DNA from 4 places in the Streptomyces sp. NPDC089919 genome. Region 3 is predicted to be linked to each of the others. Evidence: riboswitches for the same ligand, from Rfam matches in the RefSeq annotation. Region 3 holds a riboswitch; each other region holds the start of a gene.
The links. Region 3 has a riboswitch for cobalamin ahead of AB0O40_RS14100 (CoA-acylating methylmalonate-semialdehyde dehydrogenase). Riboswitches for the same ligand answer to the same signal wherever they lie in the genome.

Region 1: it holds a riboswitch for cobalamin, as region 3 does, so the genes downstream of both, AB0O40_RS04585 (acyl-CoA thioesterase) here and AB0O40_RS14100 (CoA-acylating methylmalonate-semialdehyde dehydrogenase) in region 3, are expected to answer to the same signal.
Region 2: it holds a riboswitch for cobalamin, as region 3 does, so the genes downstream of both, metE (5-methyltetrahydropteroyltriglutamate--homocysteine S-methyltransferase) here and AB0O40_RS14100 (CoA-acylating methylmalonate-semialdehyde dehydrogenase) in region 3, are expected to answer to the same signal.
Region 4: it holds a riboswitch for cobalamin, as region 3 does, so the genes downstream of both, AB0O40_RS12025 (CbtB domain-containing protein) here and AB0O40_RS14100 (CoA-acylating methylmalonate-semialdehyde dehydrogenase) in region 3, are expected to answer to the same signal.

What each region holds. Positions count from the first base shown of each region.
Region 1 is NZ_JBFBGK010000006.1:58,885-66,473, reverse strand. It holds gene AB0O40_RS04595 (putative Ig domain-containing protein) at 1-1,320, opposite strand, end outside; gene AB0O40_RS04590 (helix-turn-helix domain-containing protein) at 1,557-2,411, shown strand; cobalamin riboswitch at 2,480-2,638, shown strand; gene AB0O40_RS04585 (acyl-CoA thioesterase) at 2,783-3,208, shown strand; gene AB0O40_RS04580 (hypothetical protein) at 3,224-3,451, opposite strand; gene AB0O40_RS04575 (TerD family protein) at 3,706-5,751, shown strand; gene AB0O40_RS04570 (protein kinase) at 5,849-7,589, opposite strand, start outside.
Region 2 is NZ_JBFBGK010000024.1:971-8,559, reverse strand. It holds gene AB0O40_RS13055 (3-hydroxybutyryl-CoA dehydrogenase) at 1-1, shown strand, start outside; gene folP (dihydropteroate synthase) at 112-909, opposite strand; gene aceB (malate synthase A) at 975-2,567, opposite strand; gene metE (5-methyltetrahydropteroyltriglutamate--homocysteine S-methyltransferase) at 2,665-4,989, opposite strand; cobalamin riboswitch at 5,157-5,382, opposite strand; gene AB0O40_RS13035 (CbtA family protein) at 5,572-6,411, opposite strand; gene AB0O40_RS13030 (CbtB-domain containing protein) at 6,426-6,653, opposite strand; gene AB0O40_RS13025 (enoyl-CoA hydratase) at 6,978-7,589, opposite strand, start outside.
Region 3 is NZ_JBFBGK010000026.1:70,274-76,408, forward strand. It holds gene AB0O40_RS14090 (hypothetical protein) at 1-1,399, shown strand, start outside; gene AB0O40_RS14095 (DUF4430 domain-containing protein) at 1,454-1,948, opposite strand; cobalamin riboswitch at 2,075-2,203, opposite strand; cobalamin riboswitch at 2,516-2,701, shown strand; gene AB0O40_RS14100 (CoA-acylating methylmalonate-semialdehyde dehydrogenase) at 2,893-4,392, shown strand; gene AB0O40_RS14105 (acyl-CoA dehydrogenase family protein) at 4,389-5,543, shown strand; gene AB0O40_RS14110 (enoyl-CoA hydratase/isomerase family protein) at 5,540-6,135, shown strand, end outside.
Region 4 is NZ_JBFBGK010000021.1:33,664-41,252, forward strand. It holds partial or broken gene AB0O40_RS12015 (GNAT family N-acetyltransferase) at 1-212, shown strand, start outside; gene AB0O40_RS12020 (histidine phosphatase family protein) at 332-772, opposite strand; cobalamin riboswitch at 778-912, shown strand; gene AB0O40_RS12025 (CbtB domain-containing protein) at 948-1,166, shown strand; gene AB0O40_RS12030 (CbtA family protein) at 1,190-1,948, shown strand; gene AB0O40_RS12035 (hypothetical protein) at 2,020-2,289, shown strand; gene AB0O40_RS12040 (GAF domain-containing protein) at 2,306-2,755, opposite strand; gene AB0O40_RS12045 (hypothetical protein) at 3,021-3,419, opposite strand; gene AB0O40_RS12050 (hypothetical protein) at 3,572-4,417, shown strand; gene AB0O40_RS12055 (FUSC family protein) at 4,509-6,500, shown strand; gene AB0O40_RS12060 (hypothetical protein) at 6,583-7,302, shown strand; gene AB0O40_RS12065 (HAMP domain-containing sensor histidine kinase) at 7,304-7,589, shown strand, end outside.

The DNA.
Region 1 (7,589 bases), on a different contig from region 3:
GGTGTTCCCGCCGGTGGTGCCGCCGGCGAAGGCGGTGGCGCCCTTGGGCGTGCCGAGGCCGGTCGGGCCGTCGTAGCCGGTCTTCGCGGTGCACAGGTAGCTGCTGCCGCAGGAGCCGTTGGCGCCGCTGGTCACGTCGTTGAGCGCGCCCGTGTGGGCGTACGGGAAGGACGACGGGTACGAGCCGGCGGCCGGGGTGCCGGCCAGGGCGTACACGGCGGCCACGATGGGCGCCGAGGCGCTGGTGCCGCCGTAGACGTTCCAGCCGCTGGCCTGGTAGCTGTCGTAGACCGCGAGGCCGGTGGCCGGGTCGGCGACCGCGGAGACGTCCGCCACGGTCCGCTTGCCGCAGCCGGTGTCGGTCTGCCAGGCCGGCTTGGCGGTGTACGCCGAGCAGCCCGAGCCCGCGCCCTCACCGCCGGCGCTGGTGCCCCAGACGCTCTCGGTCCAGCCGCGGGTCGTGCCGCCGGCCCGGCTGAGCGAGGTGCCGCCGACCGAGGTGACGTACTGGGAGGCCGCGGGGTACTCGACCCCGTAGCCGCTGTCGCCGGAGCTGACGGTGATGGCCACGCCGGGGTGGTTGAAGTACGACGCGTCGGAGGACGGGTCGGTCGAGTCCTCGCCACCGCCGTAGCTGTTGGAGACGTACTTGGCGCCCATGGTCACGGCGCGGTTCACCGCGGCGCCGAGGTCTTCCATGGACGGCTGGTTCGCCTCGACGAGCAGGATGTGGCACTGCGGGCAGACGGCGCTGACCATGTCCAGGTCGAGGGAGATCTCACCGGCCCAGCCGGCGTCGGCGGTCGGGTAGCTGGTGCCGCCGTTCTGGTCGGCCTTGCGGAAGCAGCCGTTGGCCGTGGTGCAGGCCGGCAGGCCGTACTGGGTGCGGTAGGCGGCCAGGTCGGACTCGGCCTTGGGGTCGTCGTAGGCGTCGATGATCGCCACGGTCGCGCCGGCCCCCGCGGAGGCCGGCAGCGCGTACGCGCCCTGGAGGTCGGCCGGGCCGTAGCCGGAGGGCAGGATGCCCGGGGCCAGGCTCGGGTGCTGCTGGAGGTCGGTACGGGCCAGGGCCAGGCAGGCCATCCGCCCGGCGCGGGCCGGCTCCGAGCAGAGTCTGCGGGTGTGCACCGCGGTGGCGCCGGTGGTGGCGGCGGCCGTGACGGCGGCGGGAGCGGGGGCGGGTGACGCGGCGGCCGGGCCGGCGGACGCGAGCATCCCGCCGGACATCAGGGCCGCCGCCGAGAGTAAGGCGGTCGCGCCGCGGCGGACGGTGCGGCCGGCGCGCTGGGACAGGGCGTTGCGCAAGGAACTGCCCTCCATGGGGGGTGAATGCCGTGTCGGGGAACTCCAGGCATGACAGGGCCATGACACATAAACCGGGGCGCGTCGGCCTGGCGGAAGGACACGGGACGGCGAGGTGCACGGACGGTGCCAGCTGTCACCACGTCCAGTGGTGACTCACCGCTGAAGGTAGGGAGGATCCGGTCATGGGGACACCCGTGCCGAGGCAAAGGCTTGGCTCTGGTTCGGTGTGCGGCGCGTATACCTTTCTTTCCATGGAGTTGGACGACAGCACGGTCAACGACCTGATGGGCCTGGGGCTTTCGCGCTACGAGGCGCGGGTCTACCTCGCCCTGGTCCGGCGGGAGTCCTACAGCGCCGCCGAGGCGGCGCGCGCCGCGCAGGTCCCCCGCCAGCGCGTCTACGACGTGCTCGACTCCCTGGTCCGGCGGCAGCTCGCGGTACCGCGCCCGGGCCGGGTCACCGCCTTCAGCGCGGTGGCGCCGGAGCTGGCGCTGGCCCGGCTGATGACCCGTCAACGCGAGTCCCTGGAACGGCTGGACCAGGCCTCCACCGCCCTGGCCCGGGCCCTGTCCCCGGTCTGGGCCGACGGCCGGGCGCTCTCGGACCCGCTCGACTACATCGAGGTGCTGCGCGACCCCCGCGCGATCGCGGAACGCTTCGCGGGCCTCCAGGAACAGGCCGGCCGGGAACTCCTGAGCCTCTGCAAGCCGCCGTTCGTCGCCCCGACGGCCAACAACGAGGGCATCGCCGCCGTCCGCAGACTGCGCCGGGACGGCGGCACGGCCCGGGCGGTCTACACCCGCGACGCCCTGGACGACGCCGAAGTCCTGGAGAACGTACGGCGGTTCGCCGAGGCCGGCGAGGAGTCCCGGTTCGCCCCCGCGCTCCCCCTCAAGCTCGTGGTCGCCGACGCGTCCCAGGTGCTGTGCGACATGCCCGACCCGGTGGCGGACACCGGCACCACCACCGCCCTCTACATCGAGCACCCCGCCCTGGCGGCCTGCCTGCGGATCACCTTCCTCGCGATCTGGGACGCGGCCCGGGCCCTGCCCGGGGGCCCCGCGGCGCCCCCCGGCCCGACGGCCCCGGACCCTGGCCTAGGGTGAGGGGGCAGCTGGTTCGCCCCCTGCCTTCCCGTGGCCCGAACGGCGCGGGAGCGCGCAGCGGGGCGTCGTAAGAGGGAACCCGGTGGGAATCCGGGACTGCCCCGCAGCGGTGAGCGGGAACGACCGCCGTCACACGCACTGGGACCACCGGTCCTGGGAAGCGACGGCCAGTAGATGCCCGCGTACGCCCGGCGCGTACGCGGACGCGCCCGCGAGTCCGAAGACCTGCCCGCTGCCCGTGCGCGAGGTACGCGTACGGAGACTCGGCGGTCTCGTGGGCGGACCGGCGGCAGCGGGCCCGACGGGTCCGCCGCTCCCTCGCATCCACGGCCGGCCGCCGGGTCGGACCACGACTCGCGAAGGAGAGTTCCGTGACCACGGACACCACCGCAGGCACCCGGGCCCACAAGGCGCCGGCGCAATCCCGCGTGACCCTCGCCCACATCATGAGCGAGCACGACACCAACCTCTACGGCACCATCCACGGCGGCGTCGTCATGAAGCTCATCGACGACGCGGCGGCGGCGTCGGCGGGCCGGCACGCCGACGGCCCGGCCGTGACGGTCTCCGTCGACCGGATGACGTTCATCGCCCCGGCGCGCGCGGGGGACCTGCTCACGGTCCACGCCGTGCTCGAGAGCGCCGGCCGGACGTCGATGGCGGTGGCCGTCCGCGTCACCGCCGAACGCTGGAACGCCACCACTCCCCCGACCGAGGTGGCCACCGCCCGGCTGACCTTCGTGGCCGTCGACGCCGATGGCCGCCCCCGGCCCGTGCCGGGCCTGCTGGACGCGTAACCCCTCCGGGCCGGATCAGGCCCGGGTGCCGGCGAAGAGTTCCAGATGGGCGCAGGCCGGGCAGCGGAAGGCGTCGATCTGCCAGGTGGGCCGGCCGGCCCGGCGGGCGCCGCCGAAGGGGCCCCGTTCGAGGGCGCCGGCGATCCAGCGGGCGAAGCCGCGGGAGCCCTGGCCGGCGTCCTCGACGAAGCCGGGCTCCAGGCCGACGGTGCCGCACTGGGTGCAGCGGAAGGTGTTGTCCACGGCCGGAGTCTAGGCCGGGGCCGGCCCGGGACCGCAGGCAGGGCCGGGGCGCCGGAACCCCCGCCGCCCCCCTCCGCTACCGCCCCTGACCCGCCCGGCGCTGGCCGAAAAGCACCCTCCCGCCCCACCGATGCGGACAGTTACGGTTCACTCACTGGCCACAAACGTGTGTCACGTCACAGCACGAACCGAACGACTGGACACGGCAGCCGGGGAGGCGACCCCGGGCGGCCGCGGGTCCGGGGGGATTCCACATGCACGAAATGCCCAAGGGGGCCAACGCCTCGCTCTCGGCGCTCACCGAGCAGCCCGGCGCGGTGGTCGTCAGCCTCAGCTGGAGCAGCGCCGCGGGGGACGGCGACGCCGACGTCTCGGTGATCCTGCTCGACGACAACGGCAAGGTCCGCGACGACGGCGACTTCTACTTCTACAACCACCCCGCGGCGAAGGACGGCAGCGTCCAGCTCCTCGGCAAGACGCCCACCCCCGACGGCAGCGAGGACCGCATCAGTCTGGACCTCAGCGCCGTCGCACCGGGCGTGGCGCGGATCGTCGTCGCGGCCAGCCGGTACGGCGGGGCGCGCTTCGGGGACCTCGCCGACCTGCGGCTGACCCTGTCCGAGGGCTCGGGCGAGCCGCTGCTCGGCTTCTCGATCCCGGACGCGGGCGTGGAGACGGCGTTCATCTTCGGTGAGCTCTACCGGCGCGCGGAGGAGTGGAAGTTCCGGGCGGTGGGCCAGGGGTACGAATCCGGACTCGGCGGGCTCGCCACCGACTTCGGCATCGCGATCGACGACGCCGAGGGTGACGGCGACGGCGACGGTGACGGCGAGGAGGTAGCCGCCGGGGCGCCGGACGGCACCGCCGCCGGCGCCCCGGGCCCGGCCGCGGCCGCCCTCCCCCTGGTCCCCGCCCAGGCCGGACCGGTGGACGAGGCACCCGCACCGCCCCGCCCGCGCGCGGTGCGGACGGCCAAGAAGAAGATCACCGTCCCGCGGGCGCCGAAGAAGTCCCTGGCGGAGAACGACAGCTGGCGGCCGGCCCGCCTCTTCCCGGTGCCCAACGCCAAGAGCGACCGGGAGCGGGAGGCGCGCGCCACCTCCGTGCTGCTCTCCGTCATGGCCGAGGTGCCGGAGTTCGGCCGCCGGCTGACGGCCGGCTTCGGCGCCCCCGCCGGCCGCATGCAGACCTTCACCGAGGTCTCGCTGCCGCACGGCGAGAGCCCCCGGCGGCCGGACGGGGTGATCCGGGTCGAGCGGGCCGGGAAGCTGTGGACCGCCCTGGTGGAGACCAAGACCAACGGCAACCCGCTGAAGGACGAGCAGGTCCAGGACTACATGGACATCGCCGCCCGGCGCGGATACGAGGCGGTCATCACCCTCTCCAACGACGTGGCCCTCGACGGCGCCCCGCTGGTCACCGTCAAGCTCGACGGCCGGCGCAAGCACAAGGTCGGCCTGTGGCACCTGTCCTGGGCGGAGGTCGCGCACCACGCTCAACTCCTCATCCGGCACGAGGGCGTGGGCAACGCCGCGCACGCCTGGCTGCTCCAGGAGCTCCTGCACTACCTGCAGCACGAGAACTCCGGCTGCCACGGATTCCAGAACATGGGGCCCTCCTGGGTCCCGGTGCGCACCGGTATCGAGGGCGAGACGCTGTGTGCCGGGGACGGGCGCGCGGTGGAGGTGGTGGAGAGCTGGGAGCGGCTGGTGCGCCAGGTCTGCCTGCGGCTCGGCGGCGAGCTCGGCCAGAAGGCGCTGCCGGTGCAGCGGGCCCGCCGGGGCAGCGACCCGCAGTCGCGGCGGGCGGAGGCGGCGGACGTGCTGTGCGCGGAGGGCCGGCTGTCCAGCGAGATCCGGGTGGACGGTTCGCCCGGGGTGCTCGGGCTGGTCGCCGACCTGCGGACCGGCAAGCTCCGTACCTCCATGGACGTACCGGCGCCCGAGGGCGGCTATCCCCTGACCGCCGTCAAGCGGCTGGTCCGGGCCCTCGCCGAGGCGCCGGCCGACCTGCACGTCGAGACGCTGGTCGAGGCCCGCAACGGCCCGCGCGGCACGCTGGAGCGGCTGCGTCCGGAGCCCGGCGACCTGCTGCCGAAGGACGGCGCGCCCGTCACCGGCTTCCGCCTGTCGCTGTTCAAGGGCATGGGCGGGGCGCGCGGGAACACCGAGTCGGGCTTCATCCGCAGCATCGACGAGGCCGTCGACCGCTTCTACGCAACGGTGGTGGTCCACCTCGCCCAGCTGCACCGCCGCCCGGGCCGCCGCACCCCGGCCGCGGCGGAGACCACGACCGGCTGAGGCCGGCGGGGCGCCCGTCCGGTTCCCCGGGCGGGCGGCCCCGTCGGCCCCGGGCCGGTGGCGGTCCTCTTCGGGTCCCCGCCGGCCGCGGCGCGGGTCAGTTCTCTTCGGGGGCGACGGCGCCGCGCCAGACGGTGACGTCGAGGGTGGCGTGTTCGCTGGGGTCGTCCTGGCCGGACATGCCCTGGAACACGGCCAGGGCGACGTTGCCCGTCTTGGTGCGCAGGCAGATCTCGGCGCCCTTGGACAGGGTCTCCACCGCGATCTGGGTGGTGTAGCGGGTGACCTCGCGGCAGGTCTTGAGGGAGCCCTTCTCGGCCGCATCCAGCAGTATCAGCTTGGTGTTGTACGAGCCGAAGGTGCAGCCCGTGGACGTGCCGCCGCAGGACAGGTAGAGGTCGTCGTAGTTCGAGTCGCGCGGGGTGAGCGGGTCGTCCCCGAGCTTGATGTGGTACCCGGCCGGGAACTCGAAGCCCGTGTAGGTGGCGGGCTTGGGGTCGGTGCGCGGCCGGGCGCTGCTCGTGCCGCCGCTCTGGGCCCCGGAACCGCCGCCACGCGAGGAGGAGTCGCCGCTCGCGGTGCCGCGCTGCTTGTCCTGGTCCTTGCCGAGGGTGTTGACGACCAGCGCGCAGCCGCCGGCCAGGAGCAGCAGCGAGCCGAGCACGGCCCCGAGCACGACCGCGGTGCGCCGGCTCTTCGGCTGCGCCTGCGGGTGCGGCCGGGCGTGCGGCGGGAGGGCGAACTGCGGTGCGGTCACCGGGGCTTGGTAAGTGGCCGAGGACGGGTAGGGCGTGTGGTACGTCGCGCCGTAGGCCGGGTGCTGTGGGCCGCCCGCCCCCGGGGCCCCGGGCGGCGGCGTGCCGGGGACGGCGGCGTGGCCCGGCGCGGTCGGCTGGGACGCCGCGAACGACGGGTAGCCCGGCGCGCCCGGCGGCGGGGTCGGCTGCTGCGCCGCACCGGTCCGCGGCGGGACCGTCGGCTGCGCGGGTGCCGTCGGCTGCGCGGGCGCGGTCGGCTGCGCGGGCGCGACGGCCCGGGTGGGCGCTCCGGCCGCCGGGGTCGGCGGCCCGGCCGGCTGCGGCGGGGCGAGGACCGGGGCCGGCCCGGCGCCGGCGACGCCCGCGGTGGGCGCCGCCGCCGGCAGCGGAGGCGCCGCGGCCCCCGCCACCGTCGGCAGGTACCCGCCCGGGGCCGCCACCGGCCCCGGGACCACGTCGTGCCGCGAGGTGATGCCCGCCGCCACCCCGCTCGGCAGCCAGTCCTCCGGCCGCCGCAGCTGCGTCTGGTCGGCGGCCGCCCGGCACAGCTCCAGCACCTCGGTCAGCGCGGCGCGCTCCGCCGGCTCCTTCACCAGGCAGCGCTCCACCAGCGGCCGCAGCTCCGCGGGCAGGCCCGACAGGTCCGGCTGCTCGTGCACGATCCGGTAGAGCACGCCGTGCGAGGGGCCCTCGCCGTACGCCGGCACGCCCTGGGCGGCGTACGCGGCGACCTGGCCCAGCGCGAACACGTCGGTGGCCGGGCCGATGCGGCCCCCCGCGGCCTGCTCGGGCGCCATGAAGGACGGCGTGCCGATCGCCACCCCGCTGGCCGTCAGGGAGGTGGCGTCGGCGGCCCGGGCGATGCCGAAGTCGATGACCCGGGGTCCGTCGGCGGCCAGCAGGACGTTGGACGGCTTGAGGTCCCGGTGCACGATGCCCGCCCCGTGGATGACCTGGAGGGCTTCGGCGATCCCGGCCACCAGCATCAGGACCGTCCGGGCGGGCAGCGCGCCGTGCTCGGCGACGGCCGCCGCGACCGTGGGCCCGGGGACGTACGCCGTGGCGAGCCAGGGCACCGGG
Region 2 (7,589 bases), on a different contig from region 3:
AGGGACCCGGTGCCGCCGCCGGGCTGAGGGGCCCGGCGGCATGCGGTGCGAAGGGGGTGCGGCGGAGTGGTGTCCGCCGCACCCCGTTCGCGTCCCCGGCCGAGGCCGCTTTCAGCGGGCCGAGGCGACCGCCAGGGCGACCCGGACCGCGTCCGCCGTGGCTCGTACGTCGTGGACGCGTACGGCCCAGGCGCCCTGATGGGCGGCGAGGGCGGAGAGCGCCGCGGTGACGGCGTCGCGGCCGTGGGCGGGCGGCGGGGTGCCGTCCGGGTCGGCCAGGACGTGGCCGAGGAACCGCTTGCGGGAGCCCGCGACCAGGACCGGCCGGCCCAGCGCGCACACCTCGGCCAGTTGCGCCACCAGCGCCAGGTCGTGCTCGGCGCGTTTGGCGAAGCCGAGTCCCGGGTCGACCACCAGGCGCTCCGGCGGGATGCCGTCGGCCACCACGGCCTCGATGCGGGCGCGCAGTTCCGCCACCACCTCGGCGATCACGTCACCGTAGGCGGCACGGCGGTTCATGCCCTCGCTGAAGCCGCGCCAGTGCATCACGACGAACGGGACCCCGCAGGCCGCGACCGCAGGGACCATGGCGGGGTCCGCGAGCCCGCCGCTGACGTCGTTGACCAGGACCGCGCCGGCGTCGACGGCCCGGGCGGCGACGGCTGCGCGCATGGTGTCCACCGAGACGCGGACGCCCTCGGCAGCCAGGTCCCGGACGACAGGGACGACCCGGCGCAGCTCCTCCGCCTCGTCCACGCGCGGGGCGCCGGGCCGGGTTGACTCGCCGCCCACGTCGACGAGGTCGGCCCCCTCGGCCACCAGGTCCAGCCCGTGCTTGACGGCGGCGCCCGCGTCGAACCACCGGCCGCCGTCGGAGAAGGAGCCGGGGGTGACGTTGACGACCCCCATGACCGCGCACCGGTCCCAGTCCGGCAGTCCCTCGACGGGAGCGGGCCGCGTGCGGCCCCGGGGACTCACGGCGCCACCCGGGTCGGCTGGACGAGGTGGCGCCGGTACGCCTCGGTGGTGAAGAAGGCGGGCAACTCCCGCGCCACCAGGGTCCGTTCCAGAAGCTCGCAGGCCTGCGGCACCAGGGCTCCCGGATCCTCCCGGGCCAGGGCCGCGGACTCGGCGTCGATCAGGCCGAACAGGTCCTCCTGCGAGATCAGACGGTGTCGCAGCCACTGCCACAGCCGCGCGCGGGCGATCTCGGCGGTGGCGGTGTCCTCCAGCAGCCCGTCGAGGGCGACGGCCCCCCGGCCGCGCAGCCACGCGTCGAAGTACCGCAGTACGACTGATACGTTCGCGCGGATCTCCCCGATTTGCGGCGGCACCGCGGAGCCGCGTACGGACAGCAGGTCCGCGGCGCGCACCCGCACCTCCTCCAGGGTGCGGTGGATCTGGTGCGGGCCGCTGCCGAGCCGGCGGTCGAACGCCTCGCGGCAGACGGGCACGAGCGCGGGGTGGGCGACCCAGGACCCGTCGAACCCGAGGCGGGCCTCGTACTCCTTGTCCGCGGCCACCCCCGCCGGCACGGCCCGGTCGGACGGGACTCCCTTGTCGGGGAGTTGGGCGGCCACGCCACCGATCGCGTGCGCGCCGCGCCGGTGGCAGGTGCGCACGAGCAGTTCGCTGTACGCCTGCATGAAGGGGGCGGTCAGGGCGATCTCGGTGCGGCCGGGCAGCAGGAACCGGGCCTGGTGTCCGAAGGTCTTGATGAGGCTGAAGAGGTAGTCCCAGCGGCCCGCGTTGAGGCCGGCGCTGTGCTCGCGCAGCTCGTAGAGGATCTCCTCCATCTCGAACCCGGCGGTGATCGTCTCGATGATGGCGGTGGCTCGGACCGAGCCGCGCGGGATGCCGAGGAGGTCCTGGGCGAGGACGAAGACGTCGTTCCAGAGCCTGGCCTCGTACCGGTTCTCCAGCTTGGGGAGGTAGAAGTACGGGCCGGAACCGAGGTCGAGCTGCCGCCGGGCGCAGTGGAAGAAGTACAGCCCGAAGTCGACCAGCGACGCGGACAGCGGCCTGCCGTCGGCCGTGAGGTGTTCCTCGTCGAGATGCCAGCCGCGGGGACGGACCATGACGGCCGGGACCTCGGCTCCCAGCCGGTACTCCCGGCCCTGCGGGGAGGTGAAGTCCACGCTCCGCCGGCACACGTCGAGCAGGGTCAGCTGGCCGCCGACGATGTTCGCCCACAGCGGGGAGGTGGCGTCCTCGAAGTCGGCCATCCACACCCGGGCGCCGGAGTTGAGGGCGCCCACGGCCGTCCTGGGAGTGGGCGGGCCGGTGATCTCCACGCGGCGGTCGGTCAGGTCCGGGGCCGGTGGGGCGGTCCGCCAGTGGGGGTCCTCGCGGACGCCCGAGGTGGCACGGGGGAAGTCCAGCCGGGAACCCGAGGCCAGCCGGTCCGCCCGGTGCCGGCGCGCGGTCAGCAACTCGCGGCGGCGGCCGGCGAAGGCCGCGTGGAGCCGGGCCAGGAAGTCGAGGGCCTCGGGGGTCAGGACCTCGTCGTGGCGGTCGCCGGGCGGACCGAGGACTTTGATCCGGTGGGGTGGTGCGTGGGTGGGCATGGTGTGCTCTCCGAAGGCGGTGGTGCTGGTGGGCCCTGGTCCCCGTAGGGGCCGGTCCGGGCGGGGCGCCGGGGCGCCCCGCCCGGACCGGCGGCCGTCAGCCCTGCTCGGCCGGGAGTTCCGCGCGGACCTCGCGGGCGGCGGCGACCAGGTGCTCCAAGGAGGCGCGGGTCTCGGGCCAACCGCGGGTCTTCAGGCCGCAGTCGGGGTTGACCCACAGCCGCTCGGCGGGGATGGCCGCCAGGCCCTTGCGCAGCAGGCCGGCGGCCTCGGCGGTGCTCGGCACGCGCGGGGAGTGGATGTCCCAGACGCCCGGACCGGCCTCGCGCGGGTAGCCGTGCCCGGCCAGCTCACCGGCGACCTGCATGTGGGAGCGGGCGGCCTCGAGGCTGATGACGTCGGCGTCGAGGTCGTCGATCGCCTGGACGATGTCCCCGAACTCGGCGTAGCACATGTGCGTGTGGACCTGGGTGTCCGGCCGGACCCCGCTGGTCGTCAGCCGGAAGGACTCGGTGGCCCACGCCAGGTACTCGGCGTGGTCGGCGGCGCGCAGCGGCAGGGTCTCGCGCAGCGCCGGCTCGTCGACCTGGATGACCGAAGTGCCCGCGGCCTCCAGGTCGTTGACCTCGTCCCGCAGGGCGAGCGCGACCTGCCGGGCGGTCTCGCCCAGCGGCTGGTCGTCGCGGACGAAGGACCAGGCGAGCATGGTGACCGGGCCGGTCAGCATCCCCTTCACCGGCTTGGCGGTGAGCGACTGGGCGTACGAGGTCCAGCGCACGGTCATCGGCTCGGGGCGGGAGATGTCCCCGGCCAGCACCGGCGGGCGCACGTAGCGGGTGCCGTACGACTGCACCCAGCCGTGCTGCGTGGCGAGGTAGCCGGTCAGCTGCTCGGCGAAGTACTGGACCATGTCGTTGCGTTCGGGCTCGCCGTGTACCAGGACGTCCAGGCCGGTCTTCTCCTGGAAGGAGATGACCTCCTCGATCTCGCCCTTGATCCGCGCCTCGTACCCGGCGGTGTCGATCCGCCCGGCCCGCAGGTCCGCACGGGCCACGCGCAGTTCGTCGGTCTGCGGGAAGGAGCCGATGGTGGTGGTGGGCAGCGCCGGCAGCCCGAGGTGGGCGCGCTGGGCTGCGGTGCGCTCGGCGTAGGGCTGGGCGCGGCGGCCGTCGGCGTCGGTGATCGCCGCCGTGCGGGCGCGTACCGCGGGGTCATGGGTGAGGGCGGAGCCGGCCCGGGAGGCGAGGTCGGCGCGGTTGGCGGCCAGTTCGGCGGCGATGGTGTCCGTGCCCTGGGCCAGGCCGCGGGCCAGGACGGCGATCTCGGTGGTCTTCTGGCGGGCGAAGGCGAGCCAGCGCCGGACCTGGGTGTCGAGGTCGCGCTCGGCCGAGGCGTCCAGCGGGACGTGCAGCAGGGAGCAGGAGGCGGCGACGTCCACCCGGTCCGCCAGGCCCAGGAGGGTGCCCAGGGTGGCGAGGGACTTCTGGTAGTCGTTGATCCAGATGTTGCGGCCGTTGACCACGCCCGCCACGAGCCGCTTGCCGGGCAGGCCGCCCACGGCCGCGAGGTCCGCGAGGTTGCCCGCGCCGCCCTCGGTGAAGTCCAGGGCCAGGCCCTCCACGGGAGAGGCCGCGAGGACCTGGAGGGCTTCCCCGAGCCGGCCGAAGTACGAGGCGACCAGCAGCTTGGAGCGGTCGGTGAGGGCGCCGAGGTCGCGGTAGGCGCGGGCCGCGGCGTTCAGTTCGGCGGGCGTACGGTCCTGCACCAGCGCCGGCTCGTCCAGCTGCACCCACTCGGCGCCGGCGGCGCGCAGGGCGGCCAGGACCTGCGCGTAGACGGGCAGCAGCCGGTCCAGCAGCGTCAGGGGCTCGAAGTCCGCGGCCACGCCCGGGGCCGGCTTGGCCAGCAGCAGGTAGGTGATCGGGCCGACCAGCACCGGGCGGGCGGCGTGGCCGAGCGCGAGGGCTTCGGTGAGCTCGGCGACCTGCTTGGCCGCGTCGGCGGTGAAGACGGTGTCGGGGCCCAGTTCGGGGACCAGGTAGTGGTAGTTGGTGTCGAACCACTTGGTCATCTCCAGGGGCGCCACGTCCTGCGTACCGCGCGCCATGGCGAAGTAGCCGTCCAGGGCGTCGGCGGCGACCGCCTCGCGGTGCCGGGCGGGGACAGCGCCGACCATGACACTGGTGTCCAGGACGTGGTCGTAGTACGAGAAATCACCGGTGGGCACTTCGTGGATGCCGGCCTCGGTGAGCTGCCGCCAGTTCGAACGGCGCAGGTCGGCGGCGGTCTCCCGGAGGGCGTCGGCACTGACGCGGCCCTTCCAGTAGCCCTCGACGGCCTTCTTCAGTTCGCGGTTGTGCCCCTGTCGGGGGTAGCCGTACACGGTGGCTCGTGCTGCCGCGGCTGCGGGCTTCGCTGTCACGGAACTCTCCTTCGCGAGATGTCTCCAGGAACATCCCGGCGACGGGACGCGGACGCGAAGGGAACGACGGAACGGGCGGCCCACGCCGCGGGACGGATGCCCGGGGTGCCGCTCGCTGTGTACGCCGACCCGCCCACGAGGTCACCGGGATATCCGCACACGGAACCGTCCGGGTGCGGGCAACGGGCAGGTCTTCGGACTCGCGGGCACGCCTGCCGGTCTCCCGGCGGGCACCTACTGGCCGTCGCTTCCCAGGACCGTTTCTCCGGTCCCAGTGCGTATGACGGCGGTCGTTCCCGCTCACCGCTGCGGGGCAGTCCCGGATTCCCACCGGGTTCCCTCTTACGACACCCCGCCTGGCGGACGGGGTGAACCAGCTGCCCGGCCAGCCTAGGGTCCCTGATCGCGTGGCGGCGAATCCCGTCCGGCATGCGGACACCGGTACGAGGTGTCCGGGGTGGTCCCGAACAGTACTCCCTTCCAGGGGCGTTGGCCCCGACCGCCCCGACGGCCCGGAGACGACCGCGGCCCCGCCACCCCTCCGAGGAGGGGCGGCGGGGCCGGCAGGGACCGCTGTGCGGGTCAGACCAGCGACGACACCGGCTGGGCGGCCGGGGCCTGGGTGCCGGCCGGGTCGGTGCGGTGGGCCAGGAGCCGCTGGGCGAGGACGCCGAAGACGACTCCGAAGACGGCCCACATGACGACCTGGACCGAGACCGAGGCCACCCGGAAGTCCCACAGCACGGCCGCGGGGAACTCCGGCTTGACGGCGTCGGTGTTGTCCGGGAGCACCAGGAACGCGAGCCCGGTGGCGACGACGAAGCCGGCGAGGGCGGTCAGCGTGGCGTTCCAGTTGCCCAGACGCGGTGCCAGCCGGCGCCCGAGGATGATCGCGCCGACCCCGAGCAGCACGCTGAGCAGGATCATCAGGAAGAACAGCGTGGTGCGCTGCCCGATGGTGTCGGGGTTGCCGACCGCCGGCGGGGTGGCCGGGTACTTCAGGAACGGCACGAAGTAGACCAGGGTGAAGGCACCGCCGGCGGTGAGCGCCGCGGTCGCCCGCGGGCTGAACCCGCCGGCCCGGCCGAGGACGAACGAGAACGCGAGGGCGGCGATGCCACCCAGCGCGACCCCGTAGACCAGGACACCGGTGGCGAGGCCGACGGTCGACTGCACGGGGCGGCTGACCAGCTCTTCCTCTTCCTCGGCGGCGGGCGCGGCGGCCGCGCCGTGACCGGCGTGGTCGTGCGCGTGGCCGGCCGCCGGGGCGGCTTCCTTGGCGGCCGAGGCCTCTTCGACGGCGATGGAGCTCCGGACCGGGGGCTCACCGACGGCGTAGGCGACGACGAAGGCGAACAGCCCGGCGATCAGGCCCGCGAGCATGCCGCGGACGAGAAGACCTCTGACAGTGGAGGCGTACATGGTGCGTGTGCCTCTCAGTGGCAGGGGAAGCCGAGCAGGTGGCGGCCGTCGTGCACCCACTCGTGCACGCCCGCGCCGGAGAACACGGAGGTGGCGCCCTGCTCGGCGCCGACGAAGTACAGGGCCACCAGCATCAGCAGACCGCCGAAGAGGGCCCAGGGCAGGACGGCCTTGACGGGCAGCGGAGCCGACGGGGAGACGGCGGGGGTGGGTATGGCAGCGGAAGCGACGGCCTCGGCCATGGTGGAACCTCCTCGGGGAACAACGCGTCCCATGTGGTGGTGCAGGACGACGGTCCTCGGGTCTGACTCGCCACGGCGCTCCCGGGGGAGCACCGCAGCACACAGTGGCGCGACCATGCCGGATTCACACCGGGCTTCCGTCTCGCCGTCGTCGCTATGTGCAGATGTCGGCGTGACGTTACAGCCCGGAACTGCGCAGGTCCAAGTGGATGAGTCCCTGATCACAGCCGGTGGCCCGCGCTGCGGGACACGACGGCGGCCGGCGGGCCGCGGTCCGGGCGCCCGGCGTCCCCGGGGGAGGTCCCCGGGGACGCCGGGCGGGGCTCAGCCGTGGGTGAAGTGCGGCGGGCGCTTGTCCACGAAGGCGGCCATGCCCTCCTTCTGGTCGGCGGTCGCGAACACGGCGTGGAACAGGCGGCGTTCGAAGCGGACGCCCTCGGCGAGGGTGGTCTCGAAGGCGCGGTTGACGACCTCCTTGGCCATCATCGCGACCGGCTTGGACATCTCGGCGACGGTCGTGGCGACGGCCAGTGCCTCGGCGAGCAGTTCGTCGGCGGGGACGATCCGGGAGACCAGTCCGGCGCGTTCGGCCTCGGCGGCGTCCATGGTGCGGCCGGTCAGGCACAGCTCCATCGCCTTGGCCTTGCCGACGGCGCGGGTCAGGCGCTGCGAGCCGCCGATGCCGGGGATGACCCCGAGCTTGATCTCGGGCTGGCCGAACTTCGCGGTGTCGGCGGCGAGCAGGATGTCGCAGAGCATGGCGAGCTCGCAGCCGCCGCCCAGGGCGTAGCCGGAGACCGCGGCCAGGGTGGGGGTGCGGACCTCGCCGAGCCGGTCCCAGGCGGTGAACCAGTCGGAGAGGTACATGTCCATGTAGCCCTGCGGACGCATCTCCTTGATGTCGGCGCCGGCGGCGAAGGCCTTCGCGGAGCCGGT
Region 3 (6,135 bases):
TACCTCCCGCCGTCTCGCGCTCGCGGCGCCCGCCGCGCTCGGCGCCTTCGCGCTGACCGTGCTGCCGGCCTTCGCCACGTCCACCCCGGCGCAGATCGCCACGTCCAAGGCGAACGGTGTGACGTACCTCAAGTCCCTCCAGGCCGCGGACGGTTCGTACGCCGGATCCGGGCTGTCCAACGAGTGGGCCTTCAGCGCCTTCGCCGCCGCGGGTACCGCGGTCGTCGACGTCTACCCCGGCGGGGACACCACGAAGAACGCCCGGACCGTCTACCGCAACCTGCTCGGCACGTCCGGCTGGCCCTCCGCCTCGCCGGTGGTCACCGACTACGAGCGGGGCGCCCTCAACGCGAACGCGGCCGGCATCGACCCGGCCCGGGTCTCGGCCTCCCGCAACCTGATCGCGAACATCTACTCCTACTGGCAGACCGCCGAGCCGGGCTACTTCGGCCCGTCCGCGAACTTCAACGGCACCGTCTTCGCCGCGCTCGCCCTGGGCGGTGCCAAGACGCAGGCCGGCGGGGTCCGCATACCCCAGTCCCTCACCGACTCGCTGGTGGCCCGCATCCGCGCCAACCAGCACAACGACGGCGGCTGGCAGTACAGCAAGGCCGAGGGCAACCCGACCGCCCTGGCCACCGCCGGCGACGTCGACATGACCGGCGCGGCGATGGCCGCCCTGTGCGCCTCCGGCGTCCCGAACACCGACGCCGACGTCGTCCAGGCGAAGGACTTCCTCAAGGGCAAGCTGGTCAACACCACCGGCGCCTTCAACTCGATGTACGGCGTCAACACCAGCTCCAACGGCTGGGGCGTCGCGGGCCTCAACGCCTGCGGCATCAACGCCCAGACCGGCGACTTCGTCACCCTGGCCGGCAGGACCCCGGTCGACTTCCTCATCGCCAACCAGTACAACCCTGCCGGCGGTTTCAAGTACAAGCCCAGCGACACCGCCCCGAGCGCCTACGCCTCGATCGACGCGCTGCGCGCGGTGGTCGGCGGCGGCTTCACCTCCGCCCCGCCCGTCCCGGTCACCCCGGGCGCGCCGCAGTGGGTGGCCCAGTCGGCCTTCACCTCGGGTACCGCGACCAAGCTGGCGCTCACTGTGGACGACGGCGCCGGCAACCTGAAGGCCTGCGCCGTCTCCATCACGCCGACCGGTACCACCACCACCCTCGGCGACGTCCTGACCGCGGCGATCGGCTCGGCCGCCCCGTCCGGCTGCGTCACCAGCGTCACGCCGTCGTCCGGGACCGGCACCGTCACCGCCGTCAACGGCAAGGCGAACAGCGGCTCGAACAGCTGGAAGGTGAGCGTGGACGGGTCCGCCTTCGCGGGCGCCACCCGCGGCAAGGTCATCAACGTCGGTGACACCATCGCGCTGCGCTGGGGAGCCTGACGGACGGCGGGCGGGGCGGGTCAGCACCGGCCCCGCCCGCACCCTCCCGACGGATCAGAAGGACGTCCAGACGAACGACACCTGGTCGCCCGCGTTCAGCTTGAACTGGCAGCCGCCGACCGGGGTGGGCGTGCCGTTGACGGATATGTTCCAGTAGGCCGAACCGCCGCCGCTGACACCCTTGATGGTGTCCACGGAGAAGTCGTCGAAGGACGCGTACCAGGTGCCGTCCCAGCCGAAGTAGTGGTTCTTGGCCGCGTCGTCCAGGGCCGCGGTCGGGGTCGGCACCTTGGTCGGGTTGGCGCCACCGTTGGTGCCGTCGCACTTGTGGGTACCACCGGTGGCGGTGCTCACGTCGTGGCCCTTGGTCTTGACCTTGCCCTTGAACAGCAGGCCGTCGGGGCCCTGCACGGTGAGGGTGACCTTGACGGCGGCGTTGGTGTTCACCGGCTTGGCGTGGGCGACGGCGGGCGCGGCGGTGAGGCCGGTGAGGGCGAGTCCCAGGGCGGCCGTGGTGACGGCGGCGCGACGGGCGGGGCTCAGGAGCATGGGGTGGCCTTTCTGACCGGTGCGGTCGGCCGATGCGGCCCCGCGACCGGCGCGGCCCACCCCCGTGAGCGTGCTGACGTGGTGTTCCGGCGGTACCGGGCTTCGCTCTGCAGACCGTGACAGTGGAAGCGGATGCTGCCGCGCGGCGGGCATCCCGACTCGCGGCGCAGGTCAGCGCGCCGCACACGGTTGCAGGTCAGCGCCGGATTCCCACCGGCTTCCCCCGATCGCACAGCCATGAAGTTGTCCCCGGCCGGAGCCGGGCAGGGGAATCGTACGGGCCGACGCCGCCGCGGCCAAGTACCCGGCGGATGAACGGCGATGAGCGACCCGAAGCACCCGGCGACCACCGCACTCACCCCAGCCGCCGCGCCTCCGCCCCCGTCACGGGCTCCCCCACCCGTACCCCGTGCAGGACGTGCGCCAGTACCTCAGCGCCGCGGACCACGCGGGGGCCCGGCCGGTTTCGGCGCGGTGTGCGCACCCGGCTCGGCCGGCAGGGGCTCGCGCGGTGCGGCGCCGCTCGGCCCGCTCCCACCTCGGGTGGCGCTCTGGACTTACTAGGACGTCCAACTATATGTTCCTGGCACAAGGTCCGCGGTGCAGGGAAGCCGGTGTGAGTCCGGCACGGTCCCGCCACTGTGACCGGGGAGCGTGCTGCCCTCCACACGCCACTGGCGAGGTCTGCCGGGAAGGCGGGCGGCACGCGGGGATCCGGGAGTCAGGATACCGGCCGCGGGTTGTTCCGTGTTGTCCACGAGGATGGAGCAGACACGCATGGCACCGGTTTGTACCCACGACCCTGGTGATCCGGCGGAGCGTACCCACACCACTTCCGTGCGCTCGTAGTTCCCACGGCTTCCGCAACGGCGCACCCCCATCGGAGTGTCCGCCGCCGGTCCGTCGTGCCATCCCCGGATCCGACCTGACGAGAGCAGGCTCCCATGGTCCGTGAACTCACCCATTTCATCGGCGGAAAGCACACCACCGGCACGTCCGGGCTGTTCGCCGACGTGTACGACCCGAACACCGGCGCCGTCCAGGCCCGCGTACCGCTGGCCGGACGCGCCGACACCGAGGCGGCGATCGCCAACGCCATGGAGGCGCAGGCCGATTGGGGGCAGTGGAACCCGCAGCGGCGGGGCCGCGTCCTGCTGCGCTTCCTCCAGCTCGTCGAGGACGAGCGCGAGGACCTGGCCCGGATGCTGTCGGCCGAGCACGGCAAGACGGTCGCCGACGCCCATGGCGACCTGCAACGCGGCCTGGAGGTGGTCGAGTTCGCCGCCGGGATCCCGCACCTCCTCAAGGGCGAGTTCACCGACAACGCCGGCACCGGCATCGACGTGCACTCGCTGCGCTCGCCCCTGGGCGTGGTCGCCGGCATCACCCCCTTCAACTTCCCCGCCATGATCCCGCTCTGGCAGGCCGCCCCCGCCCTCGCCTGCGGCAACGCCTTCATCCTCAAGCCCTCCGAGCGCGATCCCTCGGTACCGCTGCGGCTCGCCGAGCTGTTCCTGGAGGCCGGCCTGCCGCCGGGCGTCCTGAACGTCGTCAACGGCGGCAAGGAGGCGGTCGACACCCTGCTCGAGGACCCGCGGGTGCAGGCCCTCGGCTTCGTCGGCTCCACCCCGATCGCCGCGCACATCTACGCCACCGCCGCCGCCCACGGCAAGCGCGCCCAGTGCTTCGGCGGCGCCAAGAACCACATGATCGTGATGCCCGACGCCGATCTCGACCAGGCCGTGGACGCGCTCGTCGGGGCCGGCTACGGCTCGGCGGGCGAGCGCTGCATGGCCATCTCGGTGGCCGTACCGGTCGGCGAGGAGACCGCGGACCGCCTGGTCGCCGCCCTCAAGGACCGGATCTCGACCCTGAAGATCGGCCGCTCCGACGACCCGGAGGCGGACTTCGGCCCGCTGGTCAGCCGCGACGCCCTGGACCGGGTCAACCGGTACGTGGACATCGGCGTCACCGAGGGCGCCGAACTGGTCGTGGACGGACGGCCGTTCACGCTCGCCGGGCACGAGAACGGCTTCTTCGCCGGGGCCACGCTCTTCGACCGGGTCACCCCGCAGATGCGCGTCTACCGCGAGGAGATCTTCGGCCCGGTGCTGACCGTCGTCCGGGCCGCCGACTTCGAGGAGGCGCTGCGGCTGCCCAGCGAGCACCCGTTCGGCAACGGCGTGGCGATCTTCACCCGCGACGGGGACACCGCCCGCGAGTTCACCCGCCGGGTCAACACCGGCATGGTCGGCGTCAACGTCCCCATCCCGGTCCCCGTCGCCTACCACACCTTCGGCGGCTGGAAGAAGTCCGGCTTCGGCGACCTCAACCAGCACGGGCCGGACTCGATCCGCTTCTACACCCGCACGAAGACCGTCACCTCGCGCTGGCCCTCCGGGGTCAAGGAGGGCGCGAGCTTCACCATCCCGACGATGGGGTGAGCGCCGTGACCACCACCCTCACCGAGGACCAGCTCGCCCTCGCCGAGGTCACCCTCGACTTCGCCCAGGAGCAGCTGGCCCCGCACGCGGTCGCCTGGGACCAGGACAAGCACTTCCCCGTGGACGTCATCCGCCGGGCCGCCGCCCTGGGCCTGGCAGGCGTCTACGTCCGCGAGGAGCACGGCGGCTCGGGCCTGTCCCGCAGCGACGGCGTCCTCGTCTTCGAGACCCTCGCCACCGGCTGCCCGTCCATCGCCGGCTACCTCTCCATCCACAACATGGTCGCCTGGATGATCGACCGCTACGGCGACCACGGCCAGCGCGACCGCTGGCTGCCGGGCCTGTGCTCGGCCGCCACCCTGGGCAGCTACTGCCTGACCGAACCGGGCGCGGGCTCGGACGCCGCCGCCCTGCGCACCCGCGCCGAGCGGCTGGGCGACCACTACGTCCTGACCGGGGTGAAGCAGTTCATCTCCGGCGCCGGAGCCGCCGGCGTGTACGTCGTGATGGCCCGGACCGGCGACCGCGGACCCGGCGGGATCTCCGCGTTCGTCGTGCAACATGACGACCCGGGCGTCTCGTTCGGCCCGAACGAGCGGAAGATGGGCTGGAACGCGCAGCCCACCCGTCAGGTCGTCCTCGACGGGGTCCGCATCCCCGCCGACCGGCTGCTCGGCGCCGAGGGCGACGGCTTCCGCATCGCCATGAACGGCCTCAACGGCGGCCGCCTCGGCATCGCCGCCTGCTCGCTGGGCGGCGCCCAGAGCGCCCTGGACCGCTCGCTGTCCCACCTCGCCGACCGCGAGGCCTTCGGGGGCCGGCTGCTGGACGCCCAGGCCCTGCAGTTCCGGCTGGCCGACATGGCCACCGAGCTGGCCGCGGCCCGCGCGCTGGTCCGGCAGGCCGCCGAAGCCCTCGACACCGGGGACCCGCTGGCCCCCCGGCTGTGCGCGATGGCCAAGCGCTTCGCCACCGACACCGGCTACCAGGTGGCCGATGCCGCCCTCCAACTCCACGGCGGTTACGGCTATGTGAGCGAGTACGGCATCGAGAAGATCGTCCGGGACCTACGGGTCCACCAGATCCTGGAAGGCACCAACGAGGTCATGCGCGTGATCGTCGCGCGCGGACTCACGGAGACCCTGCGATGACCAACGAGACACCCACCGGCGAGGACCACGTCCTGCTGCACACCGAGGGCCACGCCGGGTACATCACCCTCAACCGCCCCAAGGCACTCAACGCCCTCAGCCACCCCATGGTGCGCCGGATCGAGGAGGCCCTGACGGCCTGGGCGGCCGATCCCTCCGTCGCCCTGGTCGTCATCCGGGGTGCCGGCGACCGGGGCCTGTGCGCGGGCGGCGACATCCGCGCCATCCACGAGGACGCCCGCACCGGAGGCACCGCCTCGGCGGACTTCTGGCGCGACGAGTACCGCCTCAACGCCCTGATCGCCCGCTACCCCAAGCCGTACGTCGCCCTCATGGACGGCATCGTCATGGGCGGCGGGGTCGGCGTCTCCGCGCACGGCAGTGTCCGCATCGTCACCGAACGGTCCAAGGTCGCCATGCCCGAGACCGGCATCGGCTTCGTCCCCGACGTGGGCGGCACCTACCTCCTCGCCCTCGCCCCCGGCGAGCTGGGCACCCACCTGGCCCTGACCGGCGCGCCCGTGAGTGCCGCGGACGCGCTGCTGTGCGGTCTCGCCGATCACTTCGCACCCGCCTCCGCACTACCGGATCT
Region 4 (7,589 bases), on a different contig from region 3:
GGGACGGGACCTGGCTGTACCTGCACCGCGGCTACCTGCTGCCCGAGCACCGCGGTGCGGGCATCGGCTCGGCCATGCTGGACTGGGCCGAGGCCCGCATCCGTCGGCTCGTGCAGCACCATGGAACCGCACGGACGGCCGTGTTCGGCGCGAACGCCATGGCCTCCGAGAAGGATGCGACGGAGCTGCTGCTCGCAGCCGGGTACCGGCGCAGGAACGAATACGTCCGCTACCGCAAGCCGATCGGCGTCCGGTCCGGCGGGGCGGCTCCGGACCACCCCGGCGGTACCGAGTCCCCAGGATCGAGCCCGGTTTGATCCCCGGACAGGTCCTAGGAGGCGGGCTCGGCGTCCGGGACGCCCAGGCGGAGGTTCCAGCGGCCGGTTCGGCCGGTGAGTTCGGTGGCCGTGGCGGGGCGGGCGTCCAGTCGCCAGAAGACGGCGGGCGGGAGGTCCAGTGCGTGCACCACCGCGGCCCGGACGAAGGCCTGGGCCGCGGTGATCCGGTGCGTACCGGGCTCGAGTCCGGCCAGCCAGGCGCCGGCCCGGGCGACCAGCGTCTCGACGGACTCGCCGCCGGGGGGCGCGTAGGCGGGGTCGGTGAGCCAGTTGTGGAGCGCGGCGGGATCCGCCGCGGCGACCTCGTCCAGGGTCCGTCCGGTCCACTCCCCGGCGTCCATCGCGAAGGGTCCGGCGGGCTCGAAACGGTGTTCCCTCGACGAACGCTGCATCGCTGGTGTGACCAGGACAACTCGTACCGTTGAGGGGTTCATAAGCGCAGCATAAACGCGGTACGGTCGCGAACGACATGACGACGGTATGACGGAAGTACCGGTGAGAATCCGGCACGGTCGCGCCACTGTGAGTCCCCCCGGGGATGAGTCAGACCCGTAACCGTCGGCTAGTGCACCACTGACCGGGACGCGTGTTCCCCCTGGAGGTTCTGCCATGGCTCAGTCGACTGCGCCCGCGACGACCGCGGTTCCGGCCGTCGCCCCCGTCTCGCTGAAGGAACTGGCCCCGTGGGCCGTCTTCGTCGGCGTCCTGATGCTCGTGATGCTCTACTTCGTGGGCGCCGAGCAGGGCGCCACCTCGGTCTTCCAGGGCGAGACCATCCACGAGTGGATGCACGACGGCCGCCACCTCCTCGGCTTCCCCTGCCACTGACCCACCGCGGAGGAACGCCGATCGTGAACTCCGTCTCGGTACGCGCCCTCCTGGTCCGCGGCATGGTCGCGGGCCTGGTGGCGAGCCTGTTCGCCGCCCTCGTCTCCTACCTCCTGGGCGAGCCCCGGGTGGACTCCGCCATCGCCTTCGAGGAGGCGCACGAGGCCGCCGGGCACGAGCACGGCGAGGAACTGGTCAGCCGGGCCCTGCAGTCCACCGCGGGCCTGACCACCGGCGTGGTGCTCTTCGGGGTGGCCCTGGGCGGCATCGCCGCGCTGGTCACCTGCTTCCTGCTCGGCCGGATCGGGCGGTTCCACGCCCGGGCCACCGTCGCGCTGGTGGCGGTGGGGGCGTTCGTCGCCGTCACGCTGGTGCCGTTCTTCAAGTACCCGGCCAACCCGCCGTCGGTGGGCGACCCCGACACCGTCGGCGAGCGCACCACCCTGTACCTGCTGATGATCGCGCTGAGCCTGCTGCTCGCGGCCGGCGCCGTGATCCTCGGCCGGCGGCTGGCGCCGCGCCTGGGCAACTGGCACGCCAGTGTCGTCGCGGGCGTGGCCTTCGTGGCCGCGATCGGGCTGGCGTACGCCTTCCTGCCCGCGGTCAACGAGGTCCCGGCCGACTTCCCGGCCACCCTCATGTGGCAGTTCCGGCTCGCCTCGCTGGCGATCCAGGCCACCCTCTGGGCCGTCTTCGGGCTGGTCTTCGGCGAGTTGGCCCAGCGCCTGCTCCAGCCGGCCCCGGCCGCCGCAGCCCGCGAATCTGCGGCCGTCGTGTCCTGAGGCTACTTCGGACGCCGCCCCTTCGGGTACAACAGGCCTTTCAACGAGGCGAGTTACCCGGGGGCGGCGCCGTGAGCGTGCAGATCGAGAAGACCGGTGTGTGGCAGTGGCACGGCTGGACCGGCTCCGCACCCTTGTGGCTGAACGCCTTACTGCTGGCGCTCGTGCCCTTCCTCCACGTCCTGCTCGTCCCCCAGATCGCCATCGTCACCACCCTGACCGCCCTCGGCGGGCTGGTCCGGCAGCTGGTGTACGGCGACTACGGGCACGCCGGCGTGCACCTGGCGGCCGTGGTGCTGGGCGCGGCGGCCATGGCGGCGGGTTTCGCCACCGCCGCCTGACGCCCGCGGCGGCCCGCTAGAGCGGCAGCGCCTCGGCCTCCCGGCGGAGCTGGGCGAGTTCGGCCTCGTCCATGTCCCGCTCGCCGAGGAAGGCGATGCCCGCGACGCCCCGCACCGCGCCGTCCGGGCCGTGCACCGGGATGGCCACGGCGGCGTTGGCGTCGACCGCCCGGGCACCCGGCCGCACGTCCCCGGTCTCGTCGGTCTTCAGGTTGCAGGTCGACACCGGCTCGTCCCGCTCGAAGGCCAGGCCGCACATGCCCTTGCCCTTGGGCACCAGGCCGACGATCGCGACCACCTTCGGGGGGATGTTCACCGCGGCGGCCAGGACCATGTCCTCGTCCTGGCGCAGGTGCACGGTGCCGGCCACCCCGCCGTGGGCCTCGATCCACTCCCGCAGCCAGGCCTCCGCGCCACCGGCGTGGGAGGTGTCCGCGGGGTCCGTCGTGTACGCAGTCTCGGTCATGGTGGGCAGTATGTCCGGGGCCCGCTCGATCCCCGCTGGGTCCTCGAGCGGCCCTCGACCGGGTAGGGGGAAGCGCCGGTCCCCGATGCCCTCGGCAACGGAGAGTGGTCACGTGAGGTTCGACCACGGGGCACGGGAACCGGCGCCACGAACCAGTCTCCGGGAAGCCCGCGCCGCCCGGTATCGGGCTTTCGTCCCGGATCGTCCGGCCGAAAGTACGGACCCGGGGCCGGGCCTCGGTCCGGCGCTACGGCTCGGCCCGGCGCTACGGCTCGCGGGTGTGGTAGCGGTACATGAAGTATACCGTCGTCGGCACGGCCACGGCCAGCGCGACCACCACGGTCCGCCAGAGGCTGAAGCCGACCATGCTGTACAGGTAGCCGATCGCGATGCCCGCGAAGGCGCCCCAGGCCGCGGCCCGCAGCTCCTGCGGTATCCCGCGCCCCATCTGCCGGAGCCCGAAGAGCAGCACGGCGAAGACCGCGCCGCAGAGGATCCCGTAGAAGACGTTGCCCACGGTGACCGCGCTCTGGTCGCGCTTCATGAAGGCCGCGTAGACGCCGTAGAGCAGGCCGAGCACCAGGGGGAGGGCCAGCGCCCCGCCGCCCATGCTCCTCATGCCGCCGATCTGCCGCCCGGGGGCGGTGGGTGCCGCGTGTGCCATGACGCGCTCCTTTCGGTGGCCGCGCCGCACGGCCCGGCCTCCCCACCCTCCAGGGCACACCCGGGTCCCGGTACCGGCAAGTGGATCAACGCCTCACCCGGCCGCAGCAGCCCCGGTGGCGGCGGGCCGGGCGGCGGGCTTTCCCTGGTGCCGTGCGGAGTTCTCTGACCCCGGTGCTCAACGGCGTCCTGGTCGCGCTGCTGGCCGTCCTCGTACCGCTGGGCGCCACCGCGGTCTGGGCCGACCGCGTGCTGGCCGACGAGGACGCCTACGTGGCCGCGATGTCCCCGCTCGCGGGGAATCCGAAGGTGCGCGGCGCGGTGGCCCGGCAGGCCACCGAGGCCATCGACGGGCAGCTCGACGCGGGCCCCTTCCAGCCCGCGGTACGGGCCCTGCTGGGCGAGGCGGTCGACTCGTTCGTGGGCACCGCGTCCTTCCGGACCGCCTGGAACGCCGCCAACCGCGCCGCCCACGCGGCCTTCTTCACCTCGCTCGACAGCGGTACGGGCAACAAGGTCTCGGTCGACCTGGCACCGGTGATCGCGCAGGTCAAGGACGACCTGGCGGCGGACGGGGTGCCCTTCGTCGAGCACATCCCCGAATCGCACACGGTGATCACGGTCATGGAGTACGAGAACCTGGGTGCGCTCCGCCGGGGCTTCCACGTGCTCCAGATCGCCGGGATCTGGCTGCCCGTCGGGGCCCTGGTGCTGACCGCGGCCGCGGTCGCCCTCTCGGCCCGGCGCCGGACCACCCTGGTCGCCGCCGGGGTGGGGCTGGCTGCGGGGGCACTGCTGCTGGCGGCCGCGGTGCCGCTGCTGCGCGGACTGACCCTGGACGACCTGCCGGCCGATGTGGACCGGGACGCCGCCGGGGCGGTCTACGACGCGCTGACGGCCTTCCTGCGGACCACGGCCTGGGTGGTGCTGGCCGCCGGCGTGGCGCTGGCCCTGGGCGCGTGGCTGGCCGGGCTCCGACGGCGCACCCGCACCCCATAAGCTCGGTTCTGTACGGGGAAGGAACGATTCGCGAAGCGCCGGCGCGCACGGCACTGCACCACGGACCGGGAGCCACGGAAGCGGAATGAGCATGCACGAGGCACGGCCGGCCCCTTCCCGGCCGCATCCGCTGGCCCCGCCCGCCTGGCTGCTGGGCGGCCTGCGGCCGGGCTCCGCCCCGGTCCCCTGGGCCGCGGTGCTCCGCGCGGGCGTCGCGCTGGCGGTGCCGCTGGCGGTGGGCATCGCCGCCGGGGAACCGGAGTACGGCGCGCTCGCCTCGATGGGCGCCCTGTCGGGGGTGATCGGCGACACCGCCGACGCGTACCGGATGCGGGTCTTCAACATCGCCGTGCCGCAGCTCTTCGGCGCGGTGGGCGTCACCCTCGGCACCCTGGTCTACGGCCACGGCTGGCTGGCCGTCACCGCGCTGACGCTGATCGCGCTGGTCTCCGGGATGATCTCCTCGATCGGCACCGTCGCCTCGGTCTCCGGGCTGCTGCTCCTGCTGAACGCCGTGGTCGGGGCGGGTCTGGCGATGCCGGAGCCCTGGTGGACCGCGCCGCTGCTGCTCACCGCGGGCGGGCTGTTCGTCCTGCTGCTGAGCCTGCTGGGGTGGCCGCTGCGCGGCCGGGGGCCGGAGCGGTCCGCGGTGGCCGGCACCTACCGGGCGCTGGCCGCGCTGCTGGAGGCGGCCGGCGGCGCCGGGTACGACGACCGCCGGCACGCGACGACCGCGGCCCTCAACCACGCCTACGACCTGGTGCTGGCCCGCCGCGCCCGGGTGCACGGGCGCAGCCCCGCCCTGGTCCGGCTGCTGGCCCAGCTCAACGTGGTCATCCCGCTGGTGGAGGCGGCGCCGGCGGTGCACCAGCGCGGGCGCCCGCTGCCGCCCGAACTGCCCGCCGCGGTCCGCGCCCTGGCCGACGCGGTCGAGGAGGGCCGCACCGGCACCCCGGAACCCCTCCTGCTGCCGGACCCGGCCACGCCGGCCGAACGGGCCCTGGACGGGGCGCTGCGGCACGCGGCGGCCATCGTGCACGAACCGGACCCGGACCCGTACAACGTCGACGACCGGCTGGGCCGCCCCGCCGCGCTGCGGATCCGGCTGCGCCGGGCGGTGCGGGGGGTGATGCTCTCCGGTGACAGCTGGCGCTACGGGCTGCGGCTGGCGCTGTGCATCGGGCTGGCCCAGTCCCTGGTGTCACTGGTGGAGGTGGAGCGCTCGTACTGGGTGGCGCTGACCGTCACCTTCGTCCTCAAGCCGGACTTCGGCTCGGTCTTCTCCCGGGCCGTGATGCGGGCGGTGGGCACCGCGCTCGGGCTGGTGCTGGCCGCGGGCGTGCTCGCGGAGGTCCCGCGCGGCTGGTGGGACGTACCGGTCCTGGCGGTGCTGGCCGCGCTGATCCCGGCCTTCTCGGCCAAGGGATACGCCTTCCAGACCGCGGCGATCACCCCGGTGATCCTGCTCCTGTCGGACCTCCTCAACCACCAGGGCTTCGACCTGATCCGGCCCCGGCTGCTGGACTCGCTGATCGGCTGTGCGATCACCCTGGTCGCCGGGTACCTGCTGTGGCCCGAGAGCTGGCGCACCCGGATCGGGCTCCGGCTGGCCGACGCGGTGGACGACGCCGCCCGGTACGTCGAGCAGTCCTTCCGCACCGGGGTGGACGGGGACCCGGAGGCGCTGCGGGCCGCGCGGGTGGCACGGATCCAGGCCCGGCGGCGGATCTACCGGGACATGTCCGCGGTGCGCTCGGAGTTCCAGCGGGCCCTGACCGAACCGCCGCCCACCGGTCCGCGGGCGGCGGCGTGGTGGCCGCTGGTGGTGGCGGTGGAGCGGGTGGTGGACGCGACCACGGCGGCGCGGGTACGGGTCAACTTCGGTGCGGCCGAGCCGGGGGCGGCGGAGGTGGCCGAGCTGGCGGGGCGGTTGCGGGCGCTGGCCGTGGCGGTCCGCGAGGGTACCCCCGCCCCGGTCCCGGGCCCCGGCCCGGACCAGGCCCCGGACCCCGACGACGGGGTGTTGGGACCGTTGCGGCAGGAGGTGGCGGGGGCCTGCGCCATCGCGGTGGCGAAGCTCTGACCGGGGCGGCTCCCGGCCCGGCCCCTCACCCGTCCGGCCCACCCCCCAAGCCCCGTCCCCCGGCCCGGGGCAGCATCGGAGCATGCCCCTGCGCAGCTCGTCCCCCCGCGGCGCCCGGGTCCTGTGCGGGCTGGTGCTGGTGGGGGCCCTCGCGGGGTGCGCGGACGAGGAGGGGCTGCGCAGCGAGGGGGACCTGGGGGAGGTGCGCGCGCCGTTGACCCTGTGGCCGGACAGCCATCCGTCGCCCCTGGGGCCCGGGCAGAAGGCCGGGGAGTCCGTGGTGGTCCCGGGGGCCCCGGCGGTGCCCGGCGGGGACCTGCACGAGGCCGACGTGCTCGGCATCCTGCGGGCCGACGTCTCCGCGGCCACCCGCGAGGACACCGGCACCGGCCGGCTCGCCGACCCCCGGACCGTCCAGCGGCTGGCGCTGTGCGCGCAGAGCGGGAAACCGGACCCGGGCTGCCCGGTCCGCCCGCCGGTCTACTACGACCTCACCGGGGACGGGAAGGACGACCTGATCACGGCCGTGGACGTGGACGGGCGCCTCACCGAGCTGCGGGTCTACACCCTGCGGGACGGGAAGGTGACCCGGGTGCTCGCCCGGCGGGGAGTCCTGGAGGGCGTGGAGGTGGCCGCCGAGCACCTGGCGGTGCGGGAACCCACCTCCAACCCGGCCCTGGTGGCCATCTCCGACTACGTCTGGGACGCGCAGGCGAAGGCCATGGTCCTCTCGCAGGTCACCCTCGACGACTGCCCCGGCGCCAAGAGCAGCGGCGCCTCCTGCCCGCAGAGCGGCCCCTGACGTGGGCAGCCTGCGCTGGAAGATCGCCGTCACCATCACCGCGGTGTGCTGCGCGGTGGCCTTCGTCCTGGGCATCCTCGTGCACAACGTCGTGGCCCGGCAGCTGGTCGGCGAGGTGCGCAAGGACACCCTGGCCCAGCTCGACCACGCCCTGGGGCACTACCAGTACGGCACCAGCCACGGCGATGTGAACAGCTCCCTGGACCCGCCGGACCTGCCCGGGGAACTGAAGCAGCTGGTGGCGCGCGGGGACACCGGCTCCATGACCGGCGAACACGGCGGGAAGC